Regions from separate parts of the Brevibacillus gelatini genome, predicted to be linked through region 2. Evidence: a T-box and tRNA genes for the amino acid it is inferred to sense, from the RefSeq annotation. Region 2 holds a T-box; the other holds one or more tRNA genes.
The links. The T-box of region 2 lies ahead of AAFJ72_RS07325 (valine--tRNA ligase). A T-box ahead of a tRNA ligase gene usually reads a tRNA of that ligase, here a tRNA-Val.

Region 1 (7,704 bases), 1.6 Mb from region 2:
CATGACGACATCATACGTGGGCATGCCATCCCCGCCTGATCGGTGAAACCCCTGCTGTCTGAGCATTTTGTCGACATAGGAGAGTGGCTGCACGACACCGGTCAGGGTCTTGTTTTTTAACCGCATGGACATCCTCCTTGGCTCAACCTGTGTGAAAATTCGGGTTTGATACCATCCTATGAGCGGTGTGCGAAATTCAGACGTGGAGAAAAAGAAAAGAAGGAGTGGAAGCAACATGCTTAAACAGGCAGACTTACATACGCATACAAAGGCGTCAGACGGCACCTGCGAGCCAGCGGAAAACGTGCGCCTGGCAAAAGAGGCCGGACTGGCTGCACTCGCGATTACGGACCACGATACGGTGGCAGGTGTCGCTGAAGCAATCGAGGCGGGAGCGAAGCTCGGCGTGGAAGTCATTCCGGGGGTGGAGGTAAGCTCGGTCGGCAATGGCCAGGACATCCACGTACTCGGCTATTTTGTGCCTTACGAAGATCAGGCATTTCAGGAGCGGCTGGTGAGCTTGCGCGAGACACGCCATCAGCGCAACCAACTGCTGATCGCCCGCCTGCAGGAACTCGGCATTGCGATCACACTGGAAAACGTCTACCGCCGCAAGGAGGGGACGGACAAAAACATCGGCCGTCCACACATTGCCGAGGAGCTGGTCGAGCTTGGCGTCGTCGCCACGATTCAGGAAGCGTTCGACAAGTACCTGGGCAAAGGAGCGGCCGCTTACGTCAACCCTCCGCGCATCACGCCGCAGGAAGCGATCACGCTGATTAAGCAGGCAGGCGGCGTAGCCGTGCTGGCGCATCCGGGGCTGTACGACGATGACGAACTTGTGCGCGAGTTGATCGCATTCGGGCTGGACGGGATCGAAGTGAACCACCCGGACAACGACGAACTGCAAAAGCTGCGCTACAGCAAATGGGCAACAGAACATGGCCTCATCATGACAGGCGGCTCGGATTTTCACGGCTGGCGCGGCGAGGAGCCATTTCACGCCATGCTCGGCTCCCATACGGCGTCGCTGGATGCAGTAGAGCAACTGCGGGAAGTGGCGCGGAGACGAAAGAGGGAAAAGGTTTAGTTGCCCGGAAGTGAGAAGGAGCAAGGCAGCAAGGCTCATGATTCGATGATGTAAAAGGTGATGGCTTGCCAAGGTAACTGGCTCGATCGCGACAACGAATCAGAGCCGGCAAAGCCTGTTGTCTCACGAAAAGGAAGGGGCTGTCCAAAAAGGGCGGTTTCACCATCAGAAACATGCCGATAGCAACATTTCAGACAGACAAAAGGGGCGTCTCGAAGTCGAATTAGCGACTTTGAGACGCCCCTGGCTGTCAGCCTCCGCTTCCAGTATGAAGGAGGACGGACGGCGAGACGAAACGTTTTTGCGTTTTTGCGATCTGGCCTGGCTTTGCGCTTGCAGGCACAGACTTGTTAGCGCAAGGCCTTGACCATCGCGATATGCTCGATACCAGCTTCATCGAAAACATCGCCATGCGGCTCGTAGCCGAGCTTTTCGTAAAATCGCTGCGCGTGCGTCTGGGCATTCAGCTTGAGATTGTCATAGCCGAGCTCCTTTGCCGCTTGCTCCATGGCGATCATGATCTGGCGTCCGAGTCCGGTGCCGCGCTCGCTTTTGAGTACCGCCACGCGCTCGACTTTTCCCACGCCGGGCGCATATGGCCGCAAGCGGCTTGCCCCGACGGGCTGTTGCTCGTTATACGCGACAAAATGAATGGTGCCGCTCTCCGGCTGGTCATGCTCGTCAATCTCCAGCTCGGCAGGCACCTTTTGCTCATCAATGAACACCGCTTTGCGCACGGCGAGAGCATCCTGCAATTGTTTGTCAGAGCTTGCTTTTTGGATGACATAGGATGGTTGCTTCATGATGGACACGTCCTTTTCTACTTGCCTTGCCGTAAAAAGTTGCCGAAAAAAGATTCCTCCCGGCAAGCCAATGCTTACGGGGAGGGCGATCCTTTTGCTTTATTTTTTCAGGAGGAACGTCTGGTACACGCTCCAGATGCCATCCTCCAGCTGATAGATCAGGTGGAAGCGGTCAATTTCGCTCGTCAGGTCGATTTTTGCCATGCTCAATTGTCCAGTTACATCCCGCAGCTCATCGTCGGACAGGTCGCGCCCGATGGTCAGATGCGGTACGTACGCATAGGTTTCTTTTTCCGCCACACACTGGTTCACGATCTTCTCGTGCAGAGCGGTAAACGGGTCTTTATTTTGCACGGCCAAATAAATGACGTTTGTCGTTGGATGGAAAGTAGACACCCGGTGGAAATGAGCAGTAAAGCTTTCGGTAGAGGAGGCAACCTGCTCCAGATGGCTTACCAGCTCTGGCAGCTTGGTTTCTTCAAGGTTAAAGGCTTCTTTCAAGCGGATATATGGAGGTACCAAAGCGTATGTCGGGTCATAGCGCTTCCGGTAAGAGTTGGCCACTTCTTGCACCTTGCTGGATGGAAAGATCACAATACTATACATCATGAGAACCACTCCTCCTTGCTATCTATAGTATATATGCTTTACAAGAGACTATTTTAACAGAAAATTCTTCATTTGTGTAATGTTATGCGCCGAACCGTATATTCTGGCCGCGTCGGGAAACACTGTGTAGTGCAAGGAGGTGCCGCACTGCATGTACACGGCCATGATGATGACATTCATTTTTCTCGTCTTGCTCCTGCTGGCAGTGCTGACCTTCACCATTTTGTCGGCGATTCGCAAAGGAGAGTTCGAAGAAGCTTTCGTTTCGCCCTTAAAGGATGAAGGCCCGCAGGAAGAACAGCCACGGTAAGTTTACCCGTAAAGCGTGCGCAGCATACCCGGCAGATTCTGCTGCCAGTGGCCCCACGTATGGTCACCCTCGAATGTTTCGTAGAAGAGGGTGGCCTTTTTCGTCTGCAAAATGGTTCGCAGTTCCTCGTTGGCCGCATACAGGTTCAGGACGCCGCGAGAAGAGTTCACAGCAGTTTCTTTTGTCCCGATTTCCAGATAAAACGTCTGCGGCACTGTCAGCTCAGCTTCCGCGACACGGCGGTTCAACTGTTCGTCCATGGCCCCCGACTGGCAAGCCACCTGGCCAAACGTATGCGGGTAAGCCAGCGCCGTAAACAGGGAGACGACGCCACCGAGCGATTCCCCAAGCAAGGTTCGCCCGTTGCCGAGCGGGTGCGTGGAATAATGCGAATCCACGAAGCTGACGACTTCATCAGCGAGGAAGCGGGTGTAGGCGAGATGCTCCTTGCCGTCCGGATGGTAGCGGTCAAACCGCTTTGTTTTTTCGACAGGAAGAAAAACGGCAATCAGATCGGGCAACTCTTTGTCCGCAATCATTCGGTCCAGCAAGGTCGCCATTCGGCCCATGGCCAAATAATCGTCGCCATCCTGCACGTAGAGGACCGGGTAGGAGTAGAGCGGTGAATAGCGTGTAGGGGTGTAGACAATCAGTTTTTCCGGCGTTCCCAGATGCCGGCTGTCCAAGACGATTTCCTCAAGAGCCACAGCGGTGTCCTCCTTATGGATGTTTGCACAAAAATCATTATACAGGAGAGCGCATGGCCTGCCCAATGCTTTCGTGTTGCGCGACCACGAAAAAGGCGGTCAGCTTGTGGCAAAGCGCTTTTTGCATGCCTTTTTCGCAAGCGGCGGGAAGGTTGCTCGCATGTTCTTTGGGCGAAAGATTGTCGCAATTTTGTCACCGTGTGATACTATGGTAGGAAACGACTTCACTTGATTTGTGGAAGGGGTTGTCTCTTATATGAAGAAGCAAGTACACAGCATCGAAGTCAGAAACGCTGCTCTCAATCGCCTGGCAGAACGTGGCGTCACGGTGGAGGACATCGCGGAGATCGTTTATCTCATGCAGTCTCCGTACCATCCCGGCCTGACCATGGAGCCGTGCATCGAGAGTGTGAAAGCTGTCCTGGAAAAAAGGGAAATGCAGCACGCTATTCTGGTGGGCATTGAGTTGGATACGCTGGCGGAAAAAGGGCTTTTGTCCGAACCGCTCCAGTCGATCATCGCCACAGACGAAGGCCTGTTCGGCTGCGACGAGACGCTGGCTTTGGGATCGGTCTTCGGATACGGCAGCATCGCCGTCACCACCTTCGGGCATCTGGACAAACATAAAGTCGGCGTCATCAAAAAACTGGATACCAAGTCGTCAGAAGGCCGCGTACACACATTCCTCGACGACCTGGTCGCAAGTGTGGCAGCAAACGCCTCCAGCCGGATGGCCCATCGCATGCGGGATGAGCAGGAAGCGGAGCTGGAGCGCTCGGAAGGAGAAGCGTTGAAAACGGAGCTGCGCGTGGAGGACGAAGGAAAAGGGACGGAGCAAGCAGGGTAGGGTAGCAGGGAAGGCTGTGGGATGTAATGGCCTGAATTGTTAGCTATCTATGTATTGTAGCTATCTATTTAAGTAGGTAGTGTGAGGCGTTTATTTGCCGAAGTTTTTTCTGATTTGCTGTTTTTCCGTTTGCCACGGAAGCTGTGGGAAAAGATATTGTGTTGGATGAGCGAGAGTCATTTTTTCGTTGGTGCTGTTTCCATGCTTGGGTTCGCTGCTGTTTGGGTGGGCGGAGCCGGAGGGTGGGGAGAGTAGCGGCGGGGGGATGGCTTTTGTTTTGGGGGGGGAGGGGGTGGGGTGTATTTCATTTATTTGCTTGTTCGATTACTTGCTTACTTGCTTGCTTACTTGCTTACTCGACGGGGCTGTCTCAAAAGTCGCTTTAATGACTTAGAGATGCCCTCTTTTGAAATTCAATAGCCCTAATAAACCAATGTTGCGTTTTGGTGATTTTGCTTATTGGGACTTTTTGGAAAGTCGCTTCTTTTGTATTGATGACAACTGTTGTCATCACTGTTGCCAAAAGCTCAACTGGAAAGCACAATCGGAAAGCTCATTTGGAAAGCTCATTTGGAAAGCTCCATTGGAAATCGCAGTTGGTAGCCTCACGGAAAGTTTTCTCAGTCGATAATCACACGGAACGCTTTGCTGAATACATCAACTGAAGGACTCAATTGAGTAACCAGCTAGTAACCAACTGAGTAACTTAACCAGTAGCTCAACCAATATCTAATCAATACCTCAACGAGTAATTCAACTGAAAGCCTTAACTGAAAGCTTGGGCATTAGCCTAAAAGGCTCAGGCTGGTGAATGGTTTTTCGAAGAACTTTTTGGTTTTTAGCGAGATTTTTTCAAAAGTGTGTGTGCAAGTTCTTGTTTTTGGGAGGGAGAATAGCACGCCAAAAGCCTGATTTTACGCGGTTTTTCGTGGGGTTTTCGTAGGAGTGAAAAAAATTACAAGAAATTATTCATTTCCTCTTGAAATCCATCTCGGGATGCTGTATAGTAATAAATGTGATCGACGTCCGGAGCGATTCGGGCCCTTAGCTCAGTTGGTCAGAGCGGTCGGCTCATAACCGATTGGTCGTAGGTTCGAGTCCTACAGGGCCCACCATTAAGCGAGTACATAAGTTGCTTGGTTCAAGATCACATACATATCTCACGATCCGGTAGCTCAGTTGGGAGAGCACCATCTTGACAGGGTGGGGGTCGCTGGTTCGAACCCAGTCCGGATCACCATAACGTAAAAACCGCGCCATATCAACGTTTTTGCCCGACCGAATGACCGCTGGACGTACCGGAAACTGTGACGCAAGGTGTCGGTGGTCGCGGAAGGTCGAACGAGGACTGGTCGTGAACCCATACGCTCCTATTCCGCATCAAACGGAAAGGGGCGTTTTTGCGTTTATGGGCGCGATGGACAAGCGTAAAGGGCGGAAAACAACTAAACTTGATCGTTTTTCTGTTAAATCGGATTTCTCACTCGATTTGATGTTTGAAAGGTTTTATTACGCGAAAGTGGCTGAGGGAAGTAAAGAGAGGACGTTAAAAAGTTATAGAGAGAATTATAAGTTTCTCACAGATTATTTAGATAGCCGCGGCATTGGACGAGATGTGCGAAATGTAACTAGGGCTTGCTGAACAATCAAATTCCTTAGAATTTACAAGGGTTTACGTGCTCTCGGATCGAAATTAGGTGCATGGAAAATACGATCTTTTCACCAAAAACCGTGCACGTGGAGTGAGCCGATCATGTATCGTATCCCCGAAAGCCAGCTACAGTTATTCGAAGATTTTTTCTTGCCGTTCGGTGGCAAATTGAATAAAGACAATCGTTGGGTTCAACTAGCCGCCATCATCCCGTGGTGGCGAGCGGAAGAAAAATACGCGAAGTCATTCAAGAAATCGATGCGTGGTCAAATCCCCTTGTCTGTCCGTATGGCTTTGGGGGCTTTGTACATTCAGGAGCGCATGCAGCTCGATGATCGAGAGACGGTGCAACAGATCACGGAAAACCTGTACTACCAATACTTCCTCGGGCTACCCGGTTTTCAGGATAAACCACCCTTTCATCATTCGCTCATGACTCATTTTCGCAAACGATTGGGTGCAGACGTTGTCACGCAAATCAATGAATGGATTCTGGAGGAAGAAGCAGCACGTGAGAAAGAAGATGACAAGAACGACCCTTCGGGTCCTTCGAAGAAGGACAAAACTTCTCATGCCTGCTCTGCTCAGGCTAGTGATGAGCAAGTGAAAATAAAGGAACACTCATGCTTGATGCGACCTGCGCACCAGCGGACATCTCGTATCCGACCGACCTGAAATTGCTGAACGAGGCACGGGAAAAGCTCGAAGCGATCATTGATGTGCTGCACGAGCCTTACATCGGAGAGACGAAAAAGCCAAGAACCTATCGCCACACCGCCCGTAAACGTTACCTCGAGATCGCCAAGAAACGCCGGGCTGGTGCCAAAGCCGTTCGGAAAGCGATTGGGAAGCAGCTTCGCTATGTCTCCCGAAATCTTCGCATCATCAAAATGCTTGCAGAGAAAACCAGCTTGAATCAACTGAGTCCTTGGCAGTATCGGCAATTGCTCGTCATATCCGAACTGTACCGCCAACAGCAGGAGATGTACAACAAACGTAGCCACTCGGTAGAAGATCGCATCGTCAGTCTTTCTCAGCCTCATGTACGTCCGATTGTACGCGGGAAAGTGAACGCATCCGTTGAGTTTGGGGCCAAGATAGCGATCAGTCTGGTGGATGGTTACGCTCGGATGGAGAAGCTGTCCTGGGATAACTTCAATGAAAGCATGACATTGAAAGCGGCCGTAGAGGCGTACGTCCAACGATATGGTTGCTATCCCGAAGCAATTCTTGCCGACCAAATCTACCGAAACCGGGAAAACCTTCGCTTTTGCAAGCAAAACGGCATACGGCTGAGCGGCCCGAGCTTAGGGCGTCCAAAGAAAGACGAGGAGCAAGATCGCAACCAGGCACGGCAGGATGCCTCGGCACGCAACGCAATCGAAGGGAAATTTGGAGAAGGCAAACGCTCCTACGGACTGGGGCGTATTCGAGCACGCCTTCGGGAGACAAGTGAAACCGTGATCGCCTTGCAACTGCTTGTCATGAATCTCGAACGCAAGCTACGTGTTCTCTTTTTGCCGATTTTCAGACTACTGTTGAATCTAAGCCGCCAGCCTCAATGGACCTAGAGACAAAATGTTCAGCAGCCCCTATTTAGAAGGTTAGGAGTTTACACAAAATAGTTTATAGACTCGAAAAGTCCAATAAGCCAGGGGGTTTCCGGATAGACTTGATACTTACCCGC
Region 2 (7,704 bases):
TGCGACACAAAATCCGGATTGATCGCATAGGTGACTACCGTGCCGGCGACAGACGGCATCACTTCGCGAACGTGCGGATCATCGATGCACAAGATCGCTTTGCCGCCCGGCTTCAGATGGCTCAAAAACTTGACGTACGCCTGCTTCAAATTGTTGAAGTCGCCATCGAAATGCTCCAGGTGATCCGGCTCGATGCTGGTAACAATCTCGTACATCGGTCTGTATTCCAAAAAAGAACCATCGCTCTCGTCCGCTTCGGCAATGACAAAATCACTTGTCCCCGCTTTGGCGTTTGTGCCCGCATTCATCAGTTCTCCGCCGATGATGAAGGTCGGGTCAACTCCGCACTCTTCCATTACATGGGAAATCATGGAGGTCGTGGTCGTCTTGCCGTGCGCTCCCGCTACGGCTACACCTGTTCGTTCATTCAAGATGCGGGCGAGCATTTGGGAGCGGTGCATGACCGGGATGCCCTTCGCTTCCGCTGCGACTACCTCCGGATTGTCCTTGGGGATGCTGGTCGAGTAAACAATGATGTCTGCTCCCTCCACGTGGGCAGCATGATGGCCGATATGAACGACCGCCCCTCTCGCTTCCAGCTTCTTCGCCAATTCATTCATGGCGACATCGGAGCCAGTTACCTTGTATCCAAGGTCGATCAAGACGCGGGCAATGGCACTCATGCCATATCCGCCGATGCCCACAAAGTGGACGTGCCTAGCCTGATCCACCCTATTCACCTGCCTCTTCTACTGTAGTGGGAAAGAATGCGCGTACTTGGGCGATGAAGTAGAGCGAACCGCAGACGACCAACCAGTCATCCGCTTTCGCCGATTGCTTCTCCCGCATCCAGGAAAGGAGGAACGCCCGCCAGTCCGGGACGGCTTCAAGCTTTTCCTCCGCCCATCCGCCTTGCAAAAACGCATCGCGCAGCGTGCTTGCCGCTGCTGCACGCGGAAAGTCAAATTCCGTCACGTTCAGTGACTTGATTTTCGCCTTCAAGGGCGAAAGCGCCTTTGCCATCTCGGGAAGCGGCTTATCAGCCAAGCCGGAGAACAGCAGGTGCAGCCCTGCATCGTTTGGCAAAAGCCGCTCAAGACTATTGGCGAGTGCTTCCATTCCCTCCTGGTTGTGTGCCCCGTCCAAGATCACAAGCGGTCTTGGCGATACGACTTCCAGACGACCAGGCCAGCGTGTTTGTTGCAAACCACGGGAAATTTCTTCTTCCTCCAGCAAGAAAGAGAAATAGTTGCGCAAGACATCAATGGTCATCAACGCGACCGCTGCATTTGTCGCTTGATGAATGCCGTTCATGGTCAAGCGATAGGCAGCTTCATGGCGCCGATGGATACTGTTGTAGCGAATCCACTGCTGTCCCAGTTCTTCTTCTGCCTGTTCGACAAAGAAGTGCTCCTGCAAGCTGTAGACGGTGCTTTTCGTCTGAAGAGCCCGCTCCTTGAGCACCGCAAGTATTTCCGGCCGGGTCTCGCCCGTCACGACAGGTACGCCCGGCTTGATGATGCCAGCTTTTTCGCGGGCAATCTCCTCCAGGGTATTGCCCAACACCTGCGTATGGTCCATCCCGACATTTGTGATAACGGAGACGAGCGGCAGCACGACATTGGTCGAGTCCAGCCGCCCTCCCAGCCCTGTCTCCCAGACGACGACAGCCGGTCTCTTCACGCTCGAAAAATAGAGAATCGCGATCAGTGTAACGACTTCAAACTCGGTAGGAGAGCCAAATTCCGTCTCGCGCTCGCAGCGCTCGATCAGTACCTTGACTTCATTCACCAGCTGGAGCAGATCGGCTTCCTCGATCATGCTCCCGTTGTAGCGAATGCGCTCGCGAAAATCAACCAGATAAGGCGAGGTGAACGTGCCGACACTGTAACCGGCCTCCATCAGCATTTGCGTCAGGAACGCGCACGTCGACCCTTTTCCATTGGTGCCTGCCACATGGATGAACGGGATTCTCCGTTCCGGATGGTCCAGTTGCTCAAGTACCCATTGCATTCTCTCAAGCCCGGGCCGCTGACCGAAGCGAAGCAGCCCATGCAGCCAGTCGAGCGCTTCTTTGTATTCAACAAATTGTCCTTCAGCATGCATACCAAAATGCTCCATTCTCAAAATTATGCGTTTGCACGACGGATCATTCACCCTTCAGTTCGGCCAGGCGAGCGATGACCTTATCCCGTTTTTCCATGTAGTCCGCCATTTTCGCTTTTTCTTCTTCCACGACTTTTTCCGGTGCCTTGGCCATAAAGCCTGGGTTGTTCAGCTTTTTCTCGATCCGCTCCACTTCGCTGTGCAAAGTAGCCAGTTCTTTTTCCAGTCGCTTCAGCTCTTGCTCGATGTCGATCAGGCCAGCCAGCGGCAAGAACAGCTCTGCTCCTGTCACCACGGCAGACATCGCTTTTTCCGGGGTAGCCAGTTCCATGCTGATCGCAAGCTTCTCCGGATTGCAGAAACGGGCGATGTACTCTTCGCCGCGCGCCAGACGCTCGGCTGAGGTGGCATCGCTTGGCTTAATCAGCAGCTCGATTTTTTTGGACATCGGCACGTTTACTTCCGCGCGGATATTGCGCACGCTGCGGATAATGTCCATCAGCATGGTCATCTCGCTCTCTGCCTCGGTGAAAATCCATTGCTCGTTCACCGTTGGCCAAGGGGCTACCGTAATGCTCTCGCCTTGGTGCGGCAGCGCCTGCCAAATTTCCTCGGTGATGAACGGCATGAACGGATGGAGCAACTTGAGCGTTTGGTCGAGTACAGTCACGAGCACGGATTGCGTGGTCTTTTTCGCTGCTTCGTCACTGCCGTAGAGCGGCAGCTTCGCCATCTCGATGTACCAGTCGCACAGGTCATCCCAGATGAAGTTGTACAGTACGCGGCCCGCTTCGCCAAACTCAAAGGCGTCGGTCAGGCGCGTCACGTCTGCGATCGTCGCTTGCAGACGGGAGAGAATCCACTTGTCTGGCGTCGACAGCTCACCGCTAAGATCAATGTCGTCGTACGTAAATCCGCTCAGGTTCATCAGTGCAAAGCGGGAGGCGTTCCAAATCTTGTTGGCGAAGTTGCGGTTTGCCTCCACCTTTTCCCAGTAAAAACGTTGGTCGTTCCCCGGCGAGTTGCCTGTTGCCAGCGTGAAACGCAGGGCATCGGCACCGTATTTTTCGATCACTTCCATCGGATCGACGCCGTTTCCGAGCGACTTGGACATTTTGCGGCCTTCGGAGTCGCGGATAATACCGTGAATCAGCACGGATTCAAACGGGCTTTTTCCAGTGAACTCAAGACCGGAGAACATCATGCGCGCTACCCAGAAGAAAATGATGTCGTATCCGGTTACAAGTACATTGGTCGGATAGAAATACTTCATGTCCTCGGTTTCTTCCGGCCAGCCGAGCGTAGAGAACGGCCACAGACCAGAGGAGAACCAGGTATCGAGCACGTCGCTGTCCTGCTCCAGCTTGTGGCTGTGGCAGCTCGGACATTCGGTGACATCTTCGCGCGATACGACAGTCTCGCCGCACTCCTGGCAGTACCAGGCAGGAATGCGATGGCCCCACCAAAGCTGGCGGGAAATGCACCAATCGCGGATGTTTTCGATCCAGCGCAGGTAGTTGGTTTTGAAACGCTCCGGAACGAATTTGACGCTTTCTTCGCTGTTAGCATTGGCCAGTGCGAGGTCAGCAAGTGGCTGCATTTTCACAAACCACTGGGTGGACAAATACGGCTCGACAACGGCGTCGCTGCGCTCGCTGTGACCTACCTGGTGGATGTGCTCCTCGATCTTGAACATGACGCCTTGTTCGGTCAGGTCTTTGATGATTTGCTTGCGGCAGGCAAAACGGTCTAGCCCTTTGTAGATGCCTGCCTGCTCGTTCATCGTGCCCGTTTCATCCATGACGACGATTTGCGGCAGTTGGTGACGAAGACCCAGCTCGAAGTCGTTCGGGTCGTGTGCAGGCGTGATTTTTACCGCGCCGGAGCCAAACTCCGGATCGACGTACGTATCGGCTACAATCGGGATTTCACGGCCGACAATCGGCAAAATAACGGTTTTTCCGATCAGGTGCTTGTAGCGCTCGTCTTCCGGATGGACAGCGACAGCGGTATCGCCCAGCATCGTTTCCGGGCGGGTCGTTGCCACTTCGATGTAGCCTGTGCCGTCAGCGAGCGGATAGCGCATATGGTGCAGCGCACCTTTTACTTCCTTGTAAATGACTTCGATGTCAGACAGGGCAGTACGGGCAACCGGGTCCCAGTTGATGATGCGATTGCCACGGTAAATCAAGCCTTTTTCGTACAGACGGACGAATACTTCGCGCACGGCTTTGGACAAGCCCTCATCCATCGTAAAACGCTCGCGGGAGTAGTCCAGCGCAAGACCGAGCTTTTCCCACTGCTCGCGGATGTGCGCAGCGTAAATGTGCTTCCATTCCCATACTTTTTCGATGAACTTCTCACGGCCAAGGTCATGACGGGAGATGCCTTCTTCGCGCAGCGTCGCTTCTACGCGGGCTTGCGTAGCGATCCCGGCGTGGTCCATCCCAGGCAAAAACAGCGTGCTGTAGCCTTGCATCCGCTTTGCGCGGGTGATGATGTCCTGCAGTGTCGTATCGAGCGCGTGGCCGAGGTGCAGCTTGCCTGTCACGTTCGGAGGCGGGATGACGATCGTGAACGGACGCTTCGCCGGGTCGCGTTCCGCCTTGAAAAACTGCTTTTCGATCCAGTACGGATACCATTTGCTCTCGGCTGCCTTCGGATCGTAGTTCTTCGGCAGCAATTGGTCGATGTCGGTTGTTGGCTGAGTTGACATGGATATGCTTCCTCCTCTGGGAAAATAAAAAAACCCTTCATCCAAAGGACGAAAGGATTATTTCGCGGTACCACCTTTGTTAACATACGGCAGGAAAAGTCCGGCGTATGTTCCCTCAAACAAGATAACGGCTGCGAACCGCTTTTGGCTAGACACATCGTGTTCACCAAAAACAACTCCCGGGCGACCTTCAGTCCTGCTCTCCTTAGAGAATCTTCCACCAACTGATTCTCCTCTCTGCAAAGGGCTCCTGACCTACTCTTCCCGATCATCGTTGATCCGATATGTAGTTGTGGTATCGTTGCTTTGCTTATTATATACAATCACGCTGTTTCGCGTCAAACCCGGTTTCGCCCACTTTTCCTACTGTGATCCCCAGCGCCTTGGTAAAACCGAGCACGCTTAAAATATCCAAAATTTCTTCGCGGACATTGACAATCTCGACCTGTTTTCCGGAAGCAAGCAATTCTTTCGTAGTAAAATACAGACTTCCAATACCAGAAGAATCCACAAAGGATACTCCCTGAAAATCGACGGTAACGGAATGATTGCGACCCCCGTATTGCTGGAGCAATTCACCCACTCGCTCTCCCACCGCCATGTCCAACTCTCCGGCGAAAAACAGCGTAGCCTGTCCGTTCGTCTCGGTTGCTCGGTAGTCCATTCTCAAACTCCTCTCAAAAGGTATCGGTGTAGCTGATTTTGTCCTTTCTCACTCATGTTACCCGTTTCATCCGGATTGCAAACATTTGGAATTTTCTCTGATTGTTTTGTCAGCTTGTCAGCGCACATTCCAGGATCAGCTTCGTTCCTGCCGCCGAGCTACTCAAATAGATTCGATCACAGTATTGCAGCATGACGTGAAAGCCCGCTCCCAGCGAATTTTGCGTCGAAAATCCTTGCTGCAGTGTCGCTCGCGGCAAGTCCTCCAGCAAAATTCCCTGGCCCTGGTCGTGAATGACCACCCGGCAAAGCTGCTGATCGGGGACAATATACAGCATGATCGTTCCCCCGCTGCCGTGCTTGAGCGTGTTCGATGCCGCCTCGTTGACAGCTACCAAAAAGTGCAAAAGACGGGTGGCTGCAAATCCGAGCGGCTCCAGTGTGCTCTTGAACGACCTTCTGAGCAACGCCAGGTCTCCCGGTGCCTGGATGTCCATCGCAAGCGACCTGTGACCTTCCCGCAACAGACAAAACAGTTCCTCGTCACTTAAAAGCAACAGCTTGCCCGACGTGACCACGCCAAGAATATCCCGGTAATTTTCCCATTCGCGCCTTTTTCTTTTGCGTTCCTCCGCGATGACAGCCGTCACGTCAATCAGCGCGATCCCACAGGTCTGATCCGGCAAAATGGACGCGTACATATCAAACACTTTTTTCCCGTCCTGACTGACAATCTGCTCGCGCAGCGAGCTGCCATGGATGATCGCTTCGCCAACCAGGCGACGCATTTCTCTCTCGACATCGGGCTCAGCCCGGTTTGAGCCAAGCGGACGCAAATGGCCGGCGTCAAACAGGTAGAGGAAAATCGTCTCGATTTGACGCAGGATAGACAGCTTTTGCAGCTCCTGCTTGATGAGACGTCCCCGCTCGTCATCCCGATCCTTCCAATTATGCAATACGTCAGTAGGGTCCAGCTCGCTACTCATATGCCACGTATGAAATTCTTCCAGAAGCAGCCGTTCCAATACTTCTTCCTTGCGCAAAACTTTTTCGATGTCAACAACATAGTAAGGAACACCGTTGATTCCTTGCAGCCCGCTGCCGATAATGCGAAAATCGAAAGCGAGTTCGACCTCCAGACGACCAAGCAACTGCCTGGTCGAACTTAACAGGCCGATGGCTGTCCGGCTAACCGCTACCAATTGCGCTTGACTTGTCTCCATTGTCGCAAGCTCCGTCACCTTCACCTTGCGTGGCGGCAGCACTTTTTGGGCAGAACCTCCTGAACGGAGCTCAAGAAGACAGTTGCAACAATCGGGATTGTCCGGACACTGTTCACACACAATCACCGTTCATCCTCCTATTCACAGGCGCTTCAGTTCGGGCACTCCCGTCCGTGCAGGAGTTTCACTTCCTTGTTGTCCCGCATGAGAGCCGGTTTGAAACTGCAAAATCAAAACGGAGATGTCATCTGTTTGCGGGCCTTGGCGCGTCATTGCCCACAGGTACGATTCGACGCGCTCCATCATCTCTTCCTTGCCTGGCTCGTCCAGCAGGGCGGCGAGAGCTTCAAGCAGTTGGTGAGAGCTGCGCTGCCCGTCTTTTCTTCCTGTATCCAGCAATCCGTCTGTGTATAGCAACAAGATCCCTTCTTCTGTCAAGGGGACTTCCTCCAGCTCATAGGTGCTGTCAGGCAAAAGCCCAAGCCCTACTCCGTTCCTGCAGCGAAGGATGCTTTTTTGCGTGCTGGACAAATAGATGGGTTGCGGGTGGCCCGCTCTGGCAATCAGCAGTCGGTGGCGCGCTGCGTCATGGACGGCGACCAGCATCGTAATATACGAGCGCGTTTTCACCAAATCGGCATACAGGAGCTGGTTTAGCCGCTGTAAAAATTCATCCGGGGACCAGCTCGTCTGCAAAATGGCGCGAACCGCAATTCGAATCACCGACGCCCAAATGCTCGCCGGCAAACCGTGTCCCGATACGTCCGCCACGACAAAGCAGGTATAGCGCTCATTGATCCGCACGAAATCAATGTAGTCTCCCCCGACGTACGTGACGGGCACGTAGACCGTCCTGGCGCGCAGACCGTTCATCTGCCATTCCTCTTTTGGAATCAGCATGGACTGAATTCTTCGGGCCAGGCCCATCTCCAGTTCAAGCTCCTTCAGCTCTGTCGACTGATGCTCATAAAAACACCGCAAAATCAGTCCTCTCGC

Region 1: it has a tRNA-Val gene. The T-box ahead of AAFJ72_RS07325 (valine--tRNA ligase) is inferred to sense a tRNA for this amino acid. The anticodon was not compared.

Annotation. Positions count from the first base shown of each region.
Region 1 is NZ_CP154342.1:3,064,375-3,072,078, reverse strand. Features, by position in the region: gene AAFJ72_RS14835 (YugN family protein) at 1-126, opposite strand, end outside; gene AAFJ72_RS14830 (PHP domain-containing protein) at 236-1,090, shown strand; gene AAFJ72_RS14825 (GNAT family N-acetyltransferase) at 1,441-1,893, opposite strand; gene AAFJ72_RS14820 (YjcG family protein) at 1,993-2,502, opposite strand; gene AAFJ72_RS14815 (hypothetical protein) at 2,654-2,812, shown strand; gene AAFJ72_RS14810 (alpha/beta hydrolase) at 2,815-3,519, opposite strand; gene AAFJ72_RS14805 (phosphatidylglycerophosphatase A family protein) at 3,776-4,366, shown strand; tRNA gene AAFJ72_RS14800 (tRNA-Ile) at 5,405-5,481, shown strand; tRNA gene AAFJ72_RS14795 (tRNA-Val) at 5,531-5,606, shown strand; gene AAFJ72_RS14790 (hypothetical protein) at 5,721-6,008, shown strand; one part of gene AAFJ72_RS14785 (IS5 family transposase) at 6,120-6,617, shown strand; one part of gene AAFJ72_RS14785 (IS5 family transposase) at 6,620-7,588, shown strand; gene AAFJ72_RS14780 (hypothetical protein) at 7,630-7,704, opposite strand, start outside.
Region 2 is NZ_CP154342.1:1,476,542-1,484,245, reverse strand. Features, by position in the region: gene murC (UDP-N-acetylmuramate--L-alanine ligase) at 1-731, opposite strand, end outside; gene AAFJ72_RS07330 (bifunctional folylpolyglutamate synthase/dihydrofolate synthase) at 733-2,106, opposite strand; gene AAFJ72_RS07325 (valine--tRNA ligase) at 2,150-4,822, opposite strand; T-box leader at 4,864-5,103, opposite strand; gene AAFJ72_RS07320 (STAS domain-containing protein) at 5,136-5,486, opposite strand; gene AAFJ72_RS07315 (ATP-binding protein) at 5,596-6,750, opposite strand; gene AAFJ72_RS07310 (PP2C family protein-serine/threonine phosphatase) at 6,850-7,704, opposite strand, start outside.